DNA from 4 places in the Streptomyces sp. NPDC051963 genome. Region 1 is predicted to be linked to each of the others. Evidence: riboswitches for the same ligand, from Rfam matches in the RefSeq annotation. Region 1 holds a riboswitch; each other region holds the start of a gene.

What was found. A riboswitch is a leader RNA that binds a small molecule or an ion and turns the genes downstream of it on or off. The one in region 1 is predicted to bind cyclic di-AMP.
Positions count from the first base shown of each region.
Region 2: linked by a shared signal. The riboswitch ahead of ACIHFB_RS20165 (M23 family metallopeptidase) and the one ahead of ACIHFB_RS35225 (NlpC/P60 family protein) in region 1 are both predicted to bind cyclic di-AMP.
Region 3: linked by a shared signal. The riboswitch ahead of ACIHFB_RS15520 (peptidoglycan DD-metalloendopeptidase family protein) and the one ahead of ACIHFB_RS35225 (NlpC/P60 family protein) in region 1 are both predicted to bind cyclic di-AMP.
Region 4: linked by a shared signal. The riboswitch ahead of ACIHFB_RS42615 (M23 family metallopeptidase) and the one ahead of ACIHFB_RS35225 (NlpC/P60 family protein) in region 1 are both predicted to bind cyclic di-AMP.

Region 1 covers NZ_JBIUCC010000009.1:186,551-191,203, reverse strand. Annotated here, with positions in the region: gene ACIHFB_RS35235 (ABC transporter permease) at 1-644, opposite strand, end outside; gene ACIHFB_RS35230 (ABC transporter ATP-binding protein) at 641-1,453, opposite strand; gene ACIHFB_RS35225 (NlpC/P60 family protein) at 1,560-2,717, opposite strand; cyclic di-AMP (ydaO/yuaA leader) riboswitch at 2,725-2,897, opposite strand; gene ACIHFB_RS35220 (ScyD/ScyE family protein) at 3,161-4,249, shown strand; gene pcrA (DNA helicase PcrA) at 4,585-4,653, shown strand, end outside.
Region 2 covers NZ_JBIUCC010000004.1:782,593-787,245, forward strand. Annotated here, with positions in the region: gene ACIHFB_RS20155 (HPr family phosphocarrier protein) at 101-382, shown strand; gene ACIHFB_RS20160 (GntR family transcriptional regulator) at 517-1,212, opposite strand; gene ACIHFB_RS20165 (M23 family metallopeptidase) at 1,407-2,168, opposite strand; cyclic di-AMP (ydaO/yuaA leader) riboswitch at 2,182-2,348, opposite strand; gene ACIHFB_RS20170 (pitrilysin family protein) at 2,551-3,939, opposite strand; gene ACIHFB_RS20175 (pitrilysin family protein) at 3,936-4,653, opposite strand, start outside.
Region 3 covers NZ_JBIUCC010000003.1:720,272-724,924, forward strand. Annotated here, with positions in the region: gene ACIHFB_RS15505 (Glu/Leu/Phe/Val dehydrogenase dimerization domain-containing protein) at 1-129, shown strand, start outside; gene ACIHFB_RS15510 (TetR family transcriptional regulator C-terminal domain-containing protein) at 166-786, shown strand; gene ACIHFB_RS15515 (SGNH/GDSL hydrolase family protein) at 809-1,594, opposite strand; gene ACIHFB_RS15520 (peptidoglycan DD-metalloendopeptidase family protein) at 1,863-2,816, opposite strand; cyclic di-AMP (ydaO/yuaA leader) riboswitch at 2,821-2,976, opposite strand; gene ACIHFB_RS15525 (alpha-galactosidase) at 3,281-4,653, opposite strand, start outside.
Region 4 covers NZ_JBIUCC010000015.1:18,731-23,383, reverse strand. Annotated here, with positions in the region: gene ACIHFB_RS42625 (alginate lyase family protein) at 1-1,200, shown strand, start outside; tRNA gene ACIHFB_RS42620 (tRNA-Met) at 1,256-1,329, shown strand; cyclic di-AMP (ydaO/yuaA leader) riboswitch at 1,650-1,806, shown strand; gene ACIHFB_RS42615 (M23 family metallopeptidase) at 1,818-2,858, shown strand; gene ACIHFB_RS42610 (PrsW family intramembrane metalloprotease) at 2,973-4,268, opposite strand; gene trmB (tRNA (guanosine(46)-N7)-methyltransferase TrmB) at 4,321-4,653, opposite strand, start outside.

The sequences.
Region 1 (4,653 bases):
TCGCGGATCGTGTTGACGATCGACGTCACCGGCTGATGCTCGGCGAACCAGCGCACCGGGCCGGGCATGGTCTGCGTGGGCACGAACGCCGAGCTGACGAACGGCAGGAAGATGAGCGGGTAGGCGAACGCGCCCGCGCCCTCGACCGACGCCGCGGAGAGCCCGGGGATCACGGCGATCCACGTCAGGGCCAGGGTGAACAGGAAGAGGATGCCGGCGACCGCCAGCCATGCCGGCACTCCCGCCCCCGAGCGGAAACCCATGAGCAGCGCGACACCCACGACGATCACGAGCGAGATCAGGTTGGCGACCAGAGAAGTCACCACATGGGCCCACAGCACACCGGACCGTGCGATCGGCATGGACTGGAACCGCTCGAAGATCCCGCTCCTCATGTCGGTGAACAGCCGGTAGGCGGTGTACGAGATGCCCGACGCGATGGTGATGAGCAGGATGCCGGGCAGCATGTAGTTCACGTACGAAGCCGACCCTGTGTCGATCGCGCCGCCGAACACATAGACGAACATCAGCATCATGGCGACCGGCGTGATGACGGTCGTGATGATGGTGTCCACGCTGCGTGTGACATGGCGCAGGGTCCGCCCGGTGAGAACAGCCGTGTCGCCGAGGAAGTACGCGGTCATCCTCGTCCCCCCTGGGTGTTCGTGCCGATGGCCTCGCTCTTGGCCTCGCTGCCGATGATCGCGAGGAAGATCTCCTCCAGGGTCGGCTGCTTCTCGACGTACTCGACCGTGGCCGGCGGGAACAGCTGCTTGAGCTCGTCGAGGGTGCCGTTCGCGATGATCCGACCCTTGTGGAGGATCGCGATCCGGTCGGCGAGCTGCTCGGCCTCGTCCAGGTACTGCGTGGTGAGCAGCACGGTCGTTCCGTACTCGGCGAGTTCCTTGACGGCATGCCACACCTCGATGCGCCCCTCGGGGTCGAGACCGGCGGTCGGCTCGTCCAGGAAGATCACCGACGGATTCCCGATGAGGCTCATCGCTATGTCCAGCCGGCGGCGCATCCCACCCGAGTACGTGGACACCTTCCGTGCGCCCGCGTCGGTCAGCGAGAAACGCCTCAGCAGGTCGTCCGCGATCGCGCCCGGATCATCGAGGTGGCGCAGCCTGGCGACGAGCACGAGGTTCTCCCGACCGCTGAGGATCTCGTCGACGGCCGCGAACTGCCCGGTGAGGCTGATGGACTCCCGCACGTCCGCCGGTTGCGCGGCGACGTCGAAGCCATGGACGCCGGCCGTCCCCGCGTCGGCCTTCAAGAGCGTGGCGAGGATCTTCACGGTCGTGGTCTTGCCCGCCCCGTTGGAGCCGAGCAGGGCGAAGACGGTGCCCCGCGCCACGTCGAAGTCCACACCCCGCAGCACTTCGAGCTTCCCGTACGACTTCTCCAGACCCCGCACGCGAATCGCCGGACCGGCGATCGGTTGCGCCACCATGGTCATCCGCCTCCTCCGCGGAGCTTCCCGCCGACTGCGAGAAGCTCCTGCCGGAAGGATGGAGGGTTGACCCGGCGTCAAGGTCAAGCGCGGTCCTGCGGAGCCCTCAGGCCGGCCGCACCACGCTGTGGATCGACGACTCACCGTCGTAGTAGATCGACTCCTCGCGGACATAAGCCCCCGGCTTCGGCGCGTGGATCATCATCCCGTTGCCGATGTAGATGCCGACGTGGCTGATGTCGTCGTAGAAGAAGACCAGGTCGCCCGGCTGGGCGGCGGAGAGGGAGACGGTCGTGCCGGCGTTCACCTGGTCCCAGGTGGTGCGCGGGAGGGAGATGCCGGCGGCGTTCCAGGCGGCCTGGGTGAGGCCGGAGCAGTCGTAGGAGTCGGGGCCGGTGGCGCCCCACACGTACGGCTTGCCGACCTGGGAGCGGGCGAAGGCGAGGACCTTCTCGGCCTTGGCGGCGTACGAGGAGTCGGTCACGGAGGTGCCGGGGGAGTCCGACGCACTCGAGCCGCTCTCCTGCTGCGCCGCCTCCTGGGCCGCCGCCTCCGCAGCGGCCTGCTGCTTCGCGAGTTCCGCGGCCTTGCGCGCGGCCTCCTGCTGCTTCTGCTCCTCGATCGCCGCGAGCCGCGCCTTCTCCTCGGCGGTCAGCTTCGACAGCAGCTCGCGCGCATCGGTGAGCTTCTGCTGGACGGTCGTCTTGGCCGTCTTCAGGTCGCCCTGCGACTCGTTGAGCGTCTCGAGGCTCGCGGTGGCCTCGCGGCGCTTGTCCATCGTCTCGGACTGCTGCGTGACGAACTCGTCGACCGCTTCCTTCTGGCGGCCGGTCATCCGGCTCATCAGCTGGGTCTGGTCGAAGTAGTCCTGCGGGGTGTCCGCGAGCAGGAAGGTCGCGGTGTCGGGTGCGGAGGCGCCGGTCCGGTACTGGGCCGCGGCGAAGGAACCGAGCTCCTCGCGCGCCTCGTTGAGCTTCTGGGTGCGCTGGGCGACGTCGTCGAGGAGGGTGTCGACGCGCTTGCGCTGCTTGGTGGTCTTCTCTTTCGCGGAGTTGTACTTCTCGGTCGCCGACTCGGCCTGGCGGTACAGGTCGTCGACCTTCTTCTCGACCTCTTCGAGACTCGGCTTGTCATCGGTCGAGGGTGCGGCGTTGGCCGTCTGGGACAACAGGGCCACGGAGGTGAGGGCCGCCGTTGCCAGGGCGGGGGTCCGTATGCCTGCTACGCGCGTACCCGAAGGACGCGACTTGCGGTGCGACGCCAAGGGAGGCGACTCCTTCCATGGTCCGCCTACCGAGTTAGCTGTCGGGTTCGGGCGGGTGGTTCGGAAGGGTTGCCCTACGACCGTTCCCCGAAGGGAAGTCCGGTCGATTCACCCCAAGTTCGGTGGGTCCCCGGCTCCGGTCTGCCCAGGGGGACGCGCCGGATTAGGCGGAGGCCGCGCGGCCCGGCGACGTTCGCCGGTGGGGGTCGTACGGCCTGGAGGAACGCTAGCCAACTCGTGTGGCCTCTGTGAAGGTTGATGGGTGATATGCCCGATACATTTTCGTGACCTTAGCCCAGAAAATCGCGCGCCGTGGTCAATCCGGAAGGGTCTGCGGTGACTTGTTCGTATTTTGTCCGGAGTGACGGCGTCCGCCCGCTTCGGGCCGGTAGCTTCCAGCCAGCCACGGTCGGGAGCCGTGGCGGCTGAGAGGGAGTACGGCCATGAGGAAACGCACCGCACTCGTCATCGCCACCGGAGTCGCACTCACCGCCACCGCGGGCATCGCCCCCGCGAGCGCCGACGCCGGACACGACGGCCGGACCGCCGGCAAACCGGTCGTCCGCGTCATCGCGACCGGCCTCGACAATCCGCGTCAGCTGTCGTACGACCACGGGCGCCTGTACGTCGCCGAAGCCGGCCGTGGCGGCAAGAAGTGCATCGGGGAGGGGCCGGAGGGCGAGACCTGCATCGGTCTCAGCTCGGCGGTCACCAAGATCTACTGGGACGGGGGCGCGTGGAAGCACCACAGGGTGGTGCAGGGGCTCCCCTCGGCCGCCGCCCCGGACGGCGGCGGCGCGACCGGCGTGGACGGTGTCTCCGCGCTGCACGGCAAGGTCTGGGGCGTCGAGACCTTCGCCCCGCCGGAGGCCGGAGTCCCCACGACCCCGCCCTGGAACAAGCTCGGCAAGCTGCTGAAGATCACGCACGGCAAGGCGAGGACCGCTGCGGACATCTCGGCCGTGGAACTGAAGTACAACCCGCACAAGGCGTCCGTGGAGTCCAACCCGTACGCCGTCCTCGCGCTCCCCGACGGCCGCAAGATCGTCGCGGACGCCGCCGGCAACGACCTGATCGAGGTCTCGCGGTCGGGCCGGGCCCGCCCCTTCACCGTCTTCCCGGACCACGACAAGAACCAGTCCGTCCCGACCTCCCTGGCCCTCGGCCCCGACGGCAAGCTCTACGTCGGCGAACTCAACGGCGAGACCGAGAAGCCCACCGCGCGCGTGTGGCGCGTCGACCCCTGGACCGGCAAGATCCTCGGCTGGAAGTCCGGCTTCGGCTCGGTCACCGGCATCGCCTTCAACACCAAGGGCGACCTGTACGTCAGTCAGCTCTTCGCCGGCCAGGTGACCAAGGTCTCGCACGGCAAACGGACGAGCGTCAAGGTCCCGTTCCCGGCAGGCGTGGCCGTCGACCCGTACGACGGCAAGGTCTATGTCTCGGCCTGGTCGATCGCGGACCGGGACGGTACGGACCTGGGGCAGGGCAAGACACCGGGCGGCCAGGTCTGGAAGATCCTCGGCTTCTGATTCTGAAGCGGCCGGGGGCTCGCGCACTCTGAGACCCTTACGGCTTCGGAAATCGGCGATGTTCTCAGGGCGGCGGCGGGTTGTCAGTGGGGCGCCTTAGGGTCTGTCCGATGGCCCGGTTCGGAATTCACGCCGGTGCCCGATCAACAGACCCGAGCGGGGTCTGGTGCGTGCAGCTGCAAGGCGGAGGAGGGAGTCGACGCGATGGGGGTCCCCCCGGTCGAGCGAAGCCGAGAGTGGGGGAGTCGGCGACTGACGACAACGCGGCAGATGTGCGTGCCAGACCCCGCGACCCCCGGACTGGGCCATCGGGCAGGCCCTAAACTCGGAGAGCGATGAGCAGCCTCTTTGATGACAGCTTCCTGGCGGACCTCCAGGCCCCGCGGGCCCATGCGGAGGAACCC
Region 2 (4,653 bases), on a different contig from region 1:
GCGACGACACTTCCGGACGGGACGCAGGACCGTTCCGGGCTTGCTTCACGGTATGGGAAACTGGTCTAGACAACCCTGAACACTCGAAGGGCAGCATCACATGGCTGAGCGCCGCGTCAACGTCGGCTGGGCCGAGGGTCTCCACGCCCGCCCCGCCTCCATCTTCGTCCGGGCCGCCACGGCCTCTGGGGTCCCCGTGACGATCGCCAAGGCCGACGGCAACCCCGTCAACGCGGCCTCCATGCTGGCCGTCCTCGGGCTCGGCGCCCAGGGCGGCGAGGAGATCGTGCTCGCTTCCGACGCCGAGGGCGCGGACGCCGCCCTCGACCGGCTGGCGAAGCTGGTCGCCGAGGGTCTCGAAGAGCTTCCCGAGACCGTCTGAATTCCGGGCTGCGACTTTCATCGCAGCGCCGAAGGGCCCGCCCGAATTACCGGGCGGGCCCTTCGCATTTCCCGCTTACGGGCAGCAGAAATAATCCCCCGCGAATTAACCCCTCTTTGTATACGGCGCCCGTGTTAATGCCGCAGGCTCGGCATGTTTACGGGATGTTGCGAATTCCTCACACGGTCCGTGCGATCGGCGCCGCCGTTGAACCGCAGTCGATGCGCGGCGCCCGCGCGCTCGGTGTGCAGGGCGGTGATCGCCCGGGCGCGCTCGCCGTCACCGCGCGCCACCGCGTCGACGATCGCGCCGTGCTCCGCCCAGGACTCCGCGGGGTTGGCCGGCGCCTCCACCGCGTACATCCAGGCGATCTTGTGCCGCAGCTGGGTCAGCATCGAGGTCAGCGCGGGGCTGCCGGAGGCCTGGGCGAGCGTCTCGTGGAACCAGCCCCCCAGGGAGCGCAGATCCTCGCTGTTGCCGCGCCTGGCCCGCTCCTGGCCCAGCCTGACCAGGCCCCGCAGCACCTTGAGGTGGGCCTCGGTGCGCCGCTGGGCGGCCCTGGACGCGCCGAGCGGCTCCAGGAGCATCCGCATCTCCAGCAGGTCGGCGGCCTCCTGCTCGGTCGGTTCGGCGACGCACGCGCCCGCGTGCCGCCGGGTGACCACGAAGCCCTCGGCCTCCAGCGTGCGCAGGGCCTCACGGACGGGGACGCGCGAGACGCCGTAGCGGCGGGCGAGGAGTTCCTCGGTGAGCCTGCCGCCGCGCTCGTAGACACCGGCGACGATGTCGTCCCGGATCGCCGTGCATACCGAGTGCGCCGGAATACGCATGACCGACCTCCGCCTTAATCCCCGTGAAACGTCGATGATTGACGTGTGTTCCGTGACTCTATTGCAATGAGCCGGAATTTCCGATGGCGGGCCGGAATCCATGGATATTTTTTGGACAACCGGGCGTGTGAAACGCCGAAACCCCGGCTCGGGAGCCGGGGCCTCGGGACGCGGAGCGATCGGTGGGTCGGTCGTCAGACGCCCACGCCGTGCGAGCGCAGGTAGGCGACGGGGTCGATGTCGGAGCCGTACTCCGCGGTCGTACGGGCCTCGAAGTGCAGGTGCGGTCCGGTGACGTTGCCGGTCGCGCCGGAGAGGGCTATCTGCTGACCGGGGGTGACGCTCTGGCCCACCGAGACGCCGATGGACGACAGGTGGCCGTACTGGGTGTACGTGCCGTCGTTCATCTTGATCACGACCTCGTTGCCGTACGAGCCGCCCCAGCCCGCCTCGACGACGGTGCCGCGGCCGACCGCGTGGACGGAGGTGCCGCTCGCGGCGTGGAAGTCGACGCCGGTGTGGCTGCCGGAGGACCACAGGGAGCCGCCGGTCTGGTAGCCGGTGGAGACGTACGAGCCGGTGATCGGTGCCACATAGCTGTTGAGGCGCTTGCGCTCGGCCTCGCGGGCGGCACGCTCCTTGGCCTCGCGGGCCTTCTTCGCCTTCTCCGCGGCGGCCTTCTTGGCGGCAGCCTCGGCCCTCTTCTCGGCTGCGGCCTCCTCGGCGGCCTCCTTCTGCGCGGCGGCCTGCTCCGCGATCGGGTCGGCGGAGTCGGCGATGCTGATGACCGGGATCAGGCCGGTCGTCTCGGCGGCGGACTCGGCCGCGAGCGCGGGTGCTGCCAGGGTGCCGATGACGCCGGTGGTGGTGAGGGCCGCGACGCCCGCCGCGCGGGCGGTGGTGCGCTGGATCCGGCTGGGACGGCGGTGCTTCCCGGTGGCGCAGGTGAACGCCATGTGGTGGCTGGTCCTTTCCTTCCTTCTCGCCTACCGGGTTAGCTGACGGGTTCGGAGCAGGAAGGTCTCCTACGGACCCCCTCGCTGCACGCGCGGGCGTCCGATTCACCCCAGGGACTACGTATGTGGGTCCCCGGCTCCCCTGGCTCGCGCCGTCTGGGGACTCGGCGATGGCTGTCCGGTGCCGCGGATGCGGCGCACTGCCTGACGGACAGCCCGGAAGACGCTAAACGGGACATCTTTCAATCCCCAAACGGATCACGGCTTTTGTAGCGCATGCCACAGGCCAGACAGGCAACCTCTCCCGTAATTCGGACATAAAGGAGCCCTGGTGACGCTTCCGTCACCAGGGCTCCACACGCGCGTGCCCGAACGTTCGCCTCTACTCGGCGGACACGACGGTGACTTGGCCGATGCCGAGGGCCTCGACCGGCTCCTTGATCTGCGCCGCGTCGCCCACGAGAACCGTCACCAGACGGTCCACGGGGAAGGCTCGTACGGCAGCCGCGGTGGCCTCGACGGTGCCGGTCGCGGCGAGCTCGCGGTAGAGCGTGGCCTGATAGTCGTCCGGCAGGTACTGCTCCACCTGGTCGGCGAGCGTGCCGGCCACGGCGGCAGCGGTCTCGTACTTCAGCGGCGCCACCCCGACGAGGTTCTGTACGGCGACATCGCGCTCGGCGTCGGTGAGCCCGTCCGCGGCGAGCGTGCGCAGCACCGTCCACAGGTCCTGGAGTGCGGGGCCGGTGTTCGGGGTGTCGACGGAGCCGCTGATGGCGAGCATCCCGGCGCCCGAGCCGTCCGGGGCGGACCGCAGCACCTGTCCGAACGCCCGCACTCCGTAGGTGTAGCCCTTCTCCTCGCGCAGGACGCGGTCCAGCCGGGAGGTGAGGGTGCCGCCGAGGCAGTACGTGCCGAGCACCTGCGCGGGCCACACGCGATCGTGCCGGTCGGGACCGACCCGGCCGATGAGCAGCTGCGTCTGGACGGCGCCGGGGCGGTCCACGATGACGACCCGGCCGGTGTCGTCGGCGGTCACCGGAGGCACCGGGCGCGGCTGCGCGGGCGAGCCCGTCCAGGAGCCGATCGTCTCGCCGAGCAGCGCGTCCAGGTCGATGCCGGTGAGGTCGCCGACGACCACGGCGGTGGCCGTGGCGGGACGGACGTGCTTCTCGTAGAAGGCACGGACGGCCGCGGAGTCGATGGCCGCGACCGTGTCCTCGGTGCCCTGGCGCGGGCGCGACATGCGCGAGTCCGCCGGGAACAGCTCCTTGGAGAGCTCCTTGGCGGCCCTGCGGGAGGGGTTGGCCAGCTCGTGCGGGATCTCGTCGAGGCGGTTGCGGACCAGCCGCTCGACCTCGCTGTCCGCGAAAGCGGGCGCCCTGAGGGCGTCGGCGAGCAGCCCGAGCGCCTTGGGCAGACGCGAGACCGGGACCTCGAGGCTCACCCGGACGCCGGGGTGGTCGGCGTGCGCGTCGAGCGTGGCACCGCAGCGCTCCAGCTCGGCGGCGAACTCCTCGGCGGAGAGCTTGTCGGTGCCTTCGGAGAAGGCCCGCGCCATGATCGTGGCGACGCCGTCGAGGCCGGCCGGTTCGGCGTCCAACGGCGCGCCCAGGAGCACCTCTACGGCGACGACCTGCTGGCCGGGGCGGTGGCAGCGCAGAACGGTCACGCCGTTGTCGAGGGTCCCGCGCTCGGGGGCCGGGAACGCCCACGGCCTGGCCTCGCCGGCCTGCGGCTCGGGGTGGAATTCCATAGCGGCGAGCTCGGTCACTTGGCCGCCTCCTCGTTGTCGTCGGTGGCTTCCACGGTCGCCGCGGACTCCAGGTCTTCGGTGGGTTCCTCGACGGTCTCCGTGGGGACGGTCGGCTCGTAGACGAGCACCGCGCGGTTGTCGGGCCGCAGGCGCGCCTTGGCGACCTCCTGGACCTCCTCGGCGGTGACCTCGAGCACCCGCCCGACGGCCGTGAGGGCGAGCTGCGGGTCACCGAACAGGACGGCGTACCGGCACAGTTCGTCGGCGCGGCCCGCGACCGTGCCAAGCCGGTCCAGCCACTCGCGCTCCAACTGGGCCTGGGCGCGCTCCATTTCCTCGGCCGTGGGGCCCTCCGCGGCGAACCGGGCTAGCTCCTCGTCGATGGCGGTCTCGATGACCGGCACCTCGACGTCACCGGACGTCTTCACGTCCAGCCACCCCAGGGAGGGCGCGCCGGCCAGCCGCAGCAGACCGAACCCGGCGGCGACGGCCGTACGGTCGCGTCGTACCAGCCGGTTGTAGAGGCGGGAGGACTCGCCGCCGCCGAGGACGGTGAGCGCGAGGTCCGCCGCGTCGCACGCGCGCGTGCCGTCCTCCGGGAGCCGGTAGGCGGCCATCAACGCGCGCGCGGGGACCTCTTCCTCGACGATCTCGCGCAGCTGCCCGCCGATGGTCTCGGGCAGTTCACCGGAGCGCGGGGCGGGCTTGCCGTCGTGCGAGGGGATGGAGCCG
Region 3 (4,653 bases), on a different contig from region 1:
ATGCGCGCCCTGGTGAACCTGATGCTGGCCCGCGCGGAGACCGACGGGACGACACCGCGGGCCGCGGCGCACGCCATCGTCGCGGACCGGCTGCCGGTGATCGCCGCGCGATTCGGCTGGTACCGGTGACGCGGGTCTTTGACATGTTCTGTGTAGGGTGACCGCGTGGCCAGGGTGCGGTTGAGCGTGGCTGAGCGGCGCGAGGAGCTGCTGAAAGCCGCCATCGAGCAGATCGAGGCGCGGGGCGTCGCGGCCGTCCGGATCGCCGACGTGGCCGCCGCACTCGGTGTGAGCAACGCCCTGGTGCTCTATCACTTCTCCACCAAGGAGAAGCTCGTCGCCGCCGCCTTCACCCACGCCGCCGAGGACGACCTCGCTCAGCTGCGCCGGGTGCTCGGCCGCCGTACGACGGCACTGCGCCGGCTTCGGGCCGCCGTGCGCTGGTACGCGCCCACGGGCCAGGCCAAGGGCTGGCGGCTGTGGATCGAGGGCTGGGCGGTGGCGCTGCGCGAGCCCGCCCTGCGTGAGGTCACCCGCGATCTCGACAAGGAGTGGAAGGCCGCGATCGCCGAGGTCATCGCCGAAGGGGTGGCCGCGGGCGAGTTCCGCTGCCCGGATCCCACCGGCGCGGCCCTGCGCCTCACGGCCCTCCTCGACGGACTCGCCGTGCAGATGACCTCCTATGCCGGCGCGGTGTCACGCGCGCGTGCGCAGGAATGGGTCGATGACGCACTCGCCCGCGAACTGGGACTGGAGCGGAAGGCGTTGACCGCGACAGGACGGTGAGCGGAACCGCCCACCGCCGCCCTCAGGCCACGAACCTGATCCGTTCCTTGATGTCGTGCGGCGACAGCGCCCCCTTGGCCGTCGCATGGTCGCCCGACGACTCTCCCCGCAACCGCCGCCCGATCCACGGGACCAGGTACTCACGCGCCCAGTGGACGTCGTCCCGCCGCACATCGAGGGTGCCCCGCGGCGGCAGCGGGGGCCAGGGCTGGTCGGGGTCGGCCGGGACCTCCAGGCCGAGGACCTGGCCGGCGCGCAGCGCCACGCGCGTGTGCCCCTCGGCCGAGAGGTGGAGCCGGTCGTTGTCCCAGGCCCGCCGGTCCTGAACGGTCTTCAGGGACCACAGGTCGAGCACCGGGCAGCCGAACCGGTCGGCGATCGCCCGTACATGGCCGTTGTAGGTGGCGATCTTGCCGCGCAGATGCTTGAGCACCGGGACGCCCCGGGTGTCGAAGCCGGTCGTCACCATGACGCTGCCCACGGCCGAGGTGAGCCGGACCATCGCCCGCTCGAAGCGTTCGGCGACCTCGTCGGGGTCGGTTCCGGGCCGGATGATGTCGTTGCCGCCCGCGCAGAACGAGACCAGGTCCGGGGCGAGTTCGACTGCCTTCGGAAGCTGGTCCGCCACGATCTGGTCGAGCAGTTTGCCGCGCACGGCGAGGTTGGTGTACTCGAAGTCGCCCTCCGGACGCCGGTCCGCGAGCAGTACCGCGAACCGGTCGGCCCAGCCGACGAACGCTCCGTCGGGGCCGGGGTCGCCGACGCCCTCGGTGAAGCTGTCCCCCACCGCCACGTACGACCCGATCACTGATCTGTTGTCATTCTTCGAATCGTCTGCCACATCGGCCCATGATTCACCTTCGGATGTGAGCTACGCGACCGTAGGAAGGGGTTGACGGGCGGTGAGATAAGCCACGCCTAAAGTGTTCACCAACTCAGGAATAGCCTTCCGATCAAGGACGTTGTGGCGTCACTCAGCCGTCCGTCTCGATCCGGGCGACGAAGAACACCGAAGGCCGGACCCGGGGATCGGGGTCCGGCCTTCGGTGGCGTGGGGGGCGCGTCGGTCGCGGGTGTCAGCCGACGGAGACGCCGTGCGAGCGGAGGTAGGCGACGGGGTCGACGTCCGAGCCGTAGTCCGGGGTGGTGCGGATCTCGAAGTGCAGGTGCGGGCCGGTCACATTGCCGGTCGCGCCGGAGAGGCCGAGCTCCTGGCCCTCGGTCACGGTCTGCCCGTTGGAGACGGATATCGAGGACAGGTGGCCGTACTGCGCGTAGTAGCCGTCGGCCAGCTTGACGACGACCTGATTGCCGTACGCACCGCCCCAGCCCGCGGAGACGACCGTGCCCGCACCCACGGACTTCAGCGAGGTGCCGGTCGGGACGACGAAGTCGACGCCTGTGTGGTAACCGCTGGACCACATGCTGCCCGACATGTGGTATGGGGTCCCGACGGTGGCACCGGCCACCGGCAGGGTGAAGCCGCCGGCGGTGCTCGTGGTGTCGGCGGACTGAGTGTTCGCCGCGTTCGAGCTGGACGACGCCGCCGAATCCGACGCGGACGAGTCGGACGAAGCGGATGAGTCCGACGAGCCGGACGACTTCGACGAAGGCGACGAAGGCGACGACTTGGAGGAGTCGGTCGCGGCCTTCTTGCCGATCGAGAGCTTCAGACCGGGGTGGATGAGCGACGGGTCGTCGCCGACGGCCTCTCGGTTGTCCGAGTAGAGCTTGTGCCAGCCACCGCTGACATTCTGCTCGTCGGCGATCTTCGAGAGGTAGTCACCGGCCCTCACGGAATAGGTCTTCACTCCCGAGGTTTTCGCGGCGGCCTTCTTCTCGGCTGCCTTCTTCTCGGTCTTCGGAACCGACTGAACGGCCTTTTCCGAAACGGATTGAGCGGGAGCGGCATGTGCTCCGGTGGCCCCCAGCAGCGGGAGGGCGAGCGCTGCGCCACCGGTTCCGGCGACGGCGATCGAGCGGGTGAAGCGCTGGCTCTTGGGACGGCGGTGCTTACCCTTCGCGGGCATGGCGAATTCCTCTCCGGCGCCTACGAGGTGAGCTGTCGGGTGCGGACTGGAGATGTCCGGCCGCGCGTTCGCGGCTTGACCCCTAGCCGTTCCGGAGACCGGAACAGGCGGTTCTACCTGTGGGTCCCCCGCTCCTGCCGTTCACGGGTGAGTTGTGCGGTCTCCGGGCGGCGGCAGGATTGGGCGTCCGTCCGGATTGGTGGCGAACGTAAGCGACTAAGACGCAAAGGGACAAGCAAGAGGTTCCCGGGACATGCGTTTCTCTTGATCCCTTGTGGGAAATCCCAGTCACACTCCGTGAATTCCGACCGCGCACGGGATTCAAATCCCTGGAAAGACACGCGAATTACGTGAACATGACGGGCGACGCTCGGTCACGAATATGACGCTGCTCACGCGGCATCTCCCCAGGGCGCCTTATTCCAGAGCGAGTTGGAATGAAGATCCCAATTCGGACAGAAGACTCAGATGCGACGCAGCCGGAGAACCGTCGCATCGAGGTCGCCGCGCAGCCCCGTAGGCAATCCGTGGTGCAACAGCACCGCACCCCGGTGAACTTCGCCCGTTTCGCGGCATTCATACGACGCCGTCGGGTCGAGGCCGCGCAGCCGGAGCGCCGGTACGGGCTCGCCGTAGTGCTGCGACTGGAGCCAGGCGATGACGACGGTCTCGTCGCCGAGCACGTACTGCACCGCACTCGAACCGCCCTGCGGCGGCCGCAGCCGGTAGAGGTCCCCGCGCTGCACGAGAGGCCGGATCTCCTTGTACAGGCCCACCCAGTCCCGGGCCTCGGCAAGCTCTTCGTCCGTCCACTTCGTGAGGTCGCCGCCGACCCCGAGCACCCCGGCCATGGCGCTCACGAACCGGAAGCGCAGCGAGCTGACCCGGCCGTTGAGCTGGGTGTTGGGGCTGTCGGTGACCCAGGCGGCCATGACCCGCGCGGGGTGGATCTGGCTGAAGCCGTGCTGGATGGCGAGCCGGTCGAGCGGGTCGGTGTTGTCCGAGGTCCACATCTGATCCGTGCGGCTCATGATCCCGAGGTCGATCCGGCCGCCACCGCCGGAGCAGGACTCGAAGGCGACGCCGGGGTGCGCTTCCCGCAGCCGGTCCAACAGGCGGTACAGAGCGTGCACATGGTCGACCCACAACCGCTGCGGATACGCCTCTCCCGGCCAGCCCGCGTCGGTGAAGCAGCGATTGAAGTCCCACTTCACGTAGTCGATCGGGGCGCTGGAGAGGAGCGTGTCGAGCTGCTCCCAGAGGTACTCCTGGACATCGTCGCGGGCGAGGTTCAGTACGAGCTGATTGCGAAATTCAGCACGCTTGCGTCCGATTTGGTACTGCACCCAGTCGGGGTGGGCGCGGTACAGGTCGCTGTCCGGATTGACCATTTCGGGCTCGACCCAGATGCCGAACTGCATACCGAGTCCGTGCACGTGGTCCGCGAGCGGCTTGAGGCCGCCGGGGAAGCGGTCGGGGTTGGGTGTCCAGTCGCCGAGCCCGGCCCGGTCGCTGGTCCGCGCCCCGAACCAGCCGTCGTCGACCACGAACAGCTCCACGCCCATGTCCGCGGCCCGGCGCGCGAGTGCCCGCTGCTGCTCCTCGGAGATGTCGAACTCGGTGGCCTCCCAGGAATTGAAGAGCACCGGCCGGTCCTGGTCCGCGTCCGGGATGACGTACGCCCGCTGATAGGCGTGCCACGCGCGGCTCGCCCCGCCGAAGCCGCGGTCGCTCCACAGACCGGCGAAGACGGGCGTCGTGAACGACTCGCCCGCCGCCAGGCGCAGCAGGCCCGAGTCGTCGTATCCGGCACCGCCGGTGATCTGCACGCGCGCGT
Region 4 (4,653 bases), on a different contig from region 1:
CGGACGGCGGCTTTGCTGATCCTGCCCTTGGTCACGGCACTGCTCGCCTCGTGCGGGAGCGACGACGGTACGCGCACCATGGGCCGCGCCCTGCCGCCGGACGCCGAGTTCACCCACCCCGGCGTCCTGGTCGGCAAGGACCAGCTGGACGCCGTACGAGAGAACGTCAACGAGGGCAGGAAGCCCTGGCTGAAGGCGTTCCTGGACATGCGGGACAGCAAGTACGGGGCGTACAAGTACCGGTCCGAGCCGTACCGGACCGTCTCCTGCCCCGCCGGCGCCATGGCCGGCCGGGGCTGCATCCAGGAGCGCGCGGACGCCATCGCCGCCTACACCCAGGCCCTGATGTTCACCGTCACCGGCAAGCCGCAGCACGCCGTCAAGGCCAGGGAGATCATGGACGGCTGGTCGGCGAAGCTGGAGCGGCACACGGGGCAGAACGCCGCTCTTCAGGCCGCCTGGGCCGGGTCCACCTGGGCGCGGGCCGCCGAGATCATTCGGCACACACCCGGCGGCGACTGGCCCGCCCACCGCGTACTCCGCTTCGAGACCATGCTCCGCACCGCCTACCTCCCCCACGTCACCCGACGCGTCCTGGACGTCAACGGAAACCGCGACCTCGTCTCCACCGACGCGGCCATCGGCATCGCCGTCTTCCTCGACGACCACAAGACCTTCGACCACGCCCTGCAACGCTTCCGCGACCGCGTCCCCGCCTACTTCTACCTGCGCAAGGACGGCCGCCTCCCGCTCACCGCGCCCGGCTCCGGCATGGACAGCCCGCAGCGGCTGACGTCGTACTGGTTCAAGCAGTCCACCTACAAGGACGGCGTCACCCAGGAGACCTGCCGTGACTTCGAGCACGTCGGCCACTCCCTCGCCGCCACCGCGCACATCGCCGAGACCGCCTGGCACCAGGGCGTCGACCTGTACGCCGAGGCCAAGGACCGGCTCAAGGCCGCCCTCTCCCTGCACGCCCGCCACCAGCTGGGCGCACCCGCGCCGACCTGGCTGTGCGGCGGCAGGATCGCCAGGACCATGGGCCCGGACCTGGAAGTCGCCCTGAACCACCTCGAGGACCGTCTCCACCTCTCCGTCCCCACCGCCCGCAAACTCGCCGAACAGACCCGCCCCGCCGGCACCGACGGCCTCTTCGTCGCCTGGGAAACCCTCACCCACGCGGGCAATCCCGCCGGGTGAACCACCGTGTGGTCATGGGTGTCCCACGGATGACGTACACTTGTGAACACAACGACGCGGGGTGGAGCAGCTCGGTAGCTCGCTGGGCTCATAACCCAGAGGTCGCAGGTTCAAATCCTGTCCCCGCTACTGAAGGCCGAAGGGCCCGGATCATTGCGATCCGGGCCCTTCGGTGTGTTCCGGCCCATGCCGAGCCCGAGTGATGCCCGTTGTCACCCGGCGTGATCGAGCCACCCCGTTGCGATAACAACTGACACAACGTCAGAACTGGTGGGGCCGATGAGTTGCTTCGGTGACGTGGTCAACTCGCCCGATTTTCACCGGTCATGGCCCGTACGTCCTGGGCAAAAACGTTAATGATCAAGTGGAACCGCTTGGAATCCGGCCCCTGGGTCTATTAACGTTCGATAACGCAGCGCGGTCGTCCCAGCCGTCACAAGAGTCGGCTCCGTGCGCACGCGCCGAATTCCGCAAGGGAACCGGGGAACCACCACCTTGGGGTGAATCGCGCGGATGCCACCGTGGAAGCACGGCGGGTATACGCGCGTAGGAGACCTTCCTCTCCGAACCCGTCAGCTAACCCGGTAGGCGATAGGGAAGGAAAGGAGTACGCCTACGTGGCGTCCAACCGGCCTGCTCCAGAGGCCCCGTTCGTGCCTAGTCAGCGCAAGCCCGACACCGTTGTGTACGGGGGCTACCGCACCGACGACGAGGGCCCGCAGGAGGAGTGGAATCCCACCGAGGAGTCCCTCCCTCCCCTACGCGGCCGGCACCGCGTCAGCAAGCAGCGCAACGGGGCATTCGCCCGCAGCTCCACGGTTCTGGGCGTCGGTGTCATAGCCGCCGTCGGCGCGGGCGGCATGGCCAGCGCCAACACCGGCAAGCCGCCGGTGTCCATCTCCATGCCCGACCTGCCGTCCGTGGGCTCGATCATCTCGGACGACTCCTCGGACGAGGAGGCCCAGGACACCGCGCTCAGCAGCGTCAATGTGGCCTCCGAGGACACCGAGCAGGGCACCTCCGACGCCGGTGAGGTGTTGCGGTCCAGGATCCTGGCCCAGGCCGAGCAGCAGCAGGACCAGGTCGACACCAAGGCCGCCCAGGCCGCGCAGGCCGCCGCCCAGAAGAAGGCCGCCGACGCGGCAGCCGAGGCGGAGAGGCAGGCCGAGGCCAAGGCCGCCGCCGCGAAGGCGAAGGCGGAGGAGGCGGCCCGGCAGAAGGCGGAGGCCGAGCGGCTCGCCGAGCTGGCCAAGCAGTTCGCGCTGCCGACCTCCTCGTACACCATCACCTCGACCTTCGGTCAGGCCGGTTCCCTCTGGTCCTCCGGCTACCACACCGGGCTCGACTTCGCCGCCCCCACGGGCACGCTCATCAAGGCCATCCACAGCGGCACCATCACCCAGGCCGGCTGGGACGGTTCGTACGGCTACAAGACCGTCCTCACCCTGGACGACGGCACTGAGCTGTGGTTCGCCCACCAGTCCTCGATCAGTGTCAGCGTCGGCCAGAAGGTCGCCACCGGCGATGTCATCGGCCGCGTCGGTGCGACCGGCAATGTCACCGGCGCTCACCTCCACCTCGAGGTCCACACCAGTAGCTCCGACAGCAGCGGCATCGACCCGATGGCCTGGCTGCGGAGCAAGGGCTTGAACCCCTGAGCCAGCCTCCCCTTCCCCGGCGGCCCTGACGACGACCCCCCGACGTCAGGGCTGCCGGTTTTCGGGCGGAGCGCAGCTCGGCCTGGGCGGGTTACTCGCGGCCACTCGCGAGGCCTAGGTCCGGTACGGGTTGTGGTGCGCCGGATACGGTGCCGCGGGACCGTACATCGGCCAGGCCGGCGGCATGACGACCGGCGCCGTCACTCGGGCCGCGTACTCCAGCGCCGGTCCCGCGACCCTCCGCCGCTGCCACAGCTCATGCAGCAACTCCCGTTCGCGTACGACGAAGTCGGTGCCCGCCCGCCCCCGCCGCCCCCGGTGGCGCAGAAACGCCAGCGACGTCGCGTACGCCTCGTACTGCGCCACCGCCCGCCCCGCCGGCCTGCCGAAGTGATGGCGGGCGTACTCCCGGGCCAGCCGTCGCGCCCGCATCGATCCGAGTACGAAGGGCGCGGTCGGCCCCAGCCAGCCGGCGGCGACGTACGCGGGCAGCTCGGCTCGTACGGTCCTCAGCTCGCGCTGCCGGGTCCAGATGACCAGCCAGGTGAGCAGCCCGAACGCGGGCACCATGAAGGCGGCGTACACGGCGAAGAACCCGTACTCGCCGAACGTGGACGAGCCGTTCCACATCGCGTGCATGCCCATCGCCAGCAGCAGCCCGGACAGCGGCACGAGGACCCGGCGCAGATGCTGCCGGTCCCCCGAGAGCGCGGCGACGCCGAAGCCGATGCCGGTGAGGACGGTGAAGAGCGGGTGCGCGAACGGCGACATGATGATGCGCACGAAGAAGGTCGCCGCGGTGACGGAGGCGATGCCGCGGTCGCCGCTGAGCTGGTCGGTACCGAAGGCCGTACCGAGGTAGAGGATGTTCTCGGTGAACGCGAAGCCGGTGGCGGTGACGCCGGCTATCACCACCCCGTCGACGATCCCGGTGAAGTCGCGTCGCCGGAAGAGGAAGACGAGTAAGACGGCCGCCGCCTTGGCCGACTCCTCCACGATCGGCGCTATCACGGTCGCCCCGAGGGTGTCCGCGCTGGACGGATCCGCGGTGGCCGTCGCTATCCATCGGGTCGCGAAGCTGTTGGCGACGATCGCTATCAACGCTGCCGCGCAGGCGCCCCAGGCGAAGGCGAAGAGCAGGTTCCGCCAGGGGCCGGGTTCGACCCGGTCCAGCCAGCGGAAGGCGGCTATGAGCAGCGGCACGGGGAACACCGACAGCCCGAGCCCGACCAGGAACCCCTCCGTGCCGGTCTGTTCGCGGACGAGGGCGAGGATGACGAGCCCGGAGAGCGCGAGGAGCGTGATCAGAGCGCCGTAGCGCACCCATCGGGCCTGCCACCAGTGCGCGTGCCGCAGCGCGCCACCGGCGGGGTCGCTGGGGCGCGGCGGATACGGGGGACTGGTGGCCACGGCATTGACCCTAACGAGGGAGGGGCGCAGCCCGCAGGAGCGCTGGGTGGGCTCAGGCGCCGGTGGGGGGACGGTCTTGGTGCTGTACGCGACGGAAGAGCAGGTCGTTCACGACATGTCCCTTGTCCAGCCCCTGGCCCTCGAAACGGGTGAGCGGCCGGAAGTCGGGACGGGGCGCAAAACCGCCGTCGGGCTGGGTGTTCTCGAAGTCCGGGTGCGCGCTCAGCACCTCGAGCATCTGTTCGGCGTACGGCTCCCAGTCGGTCGCGCAGTGCACGATCGCCCCCGGCCTGAGCCGGGTCGCGGCGAGGCTGAGGAACTCCGGCTGGATCAGGCGCCGCTTGTGGTGCCGCTTCTTCGGCCAGGGGTCGGGGAAGTAGACGCG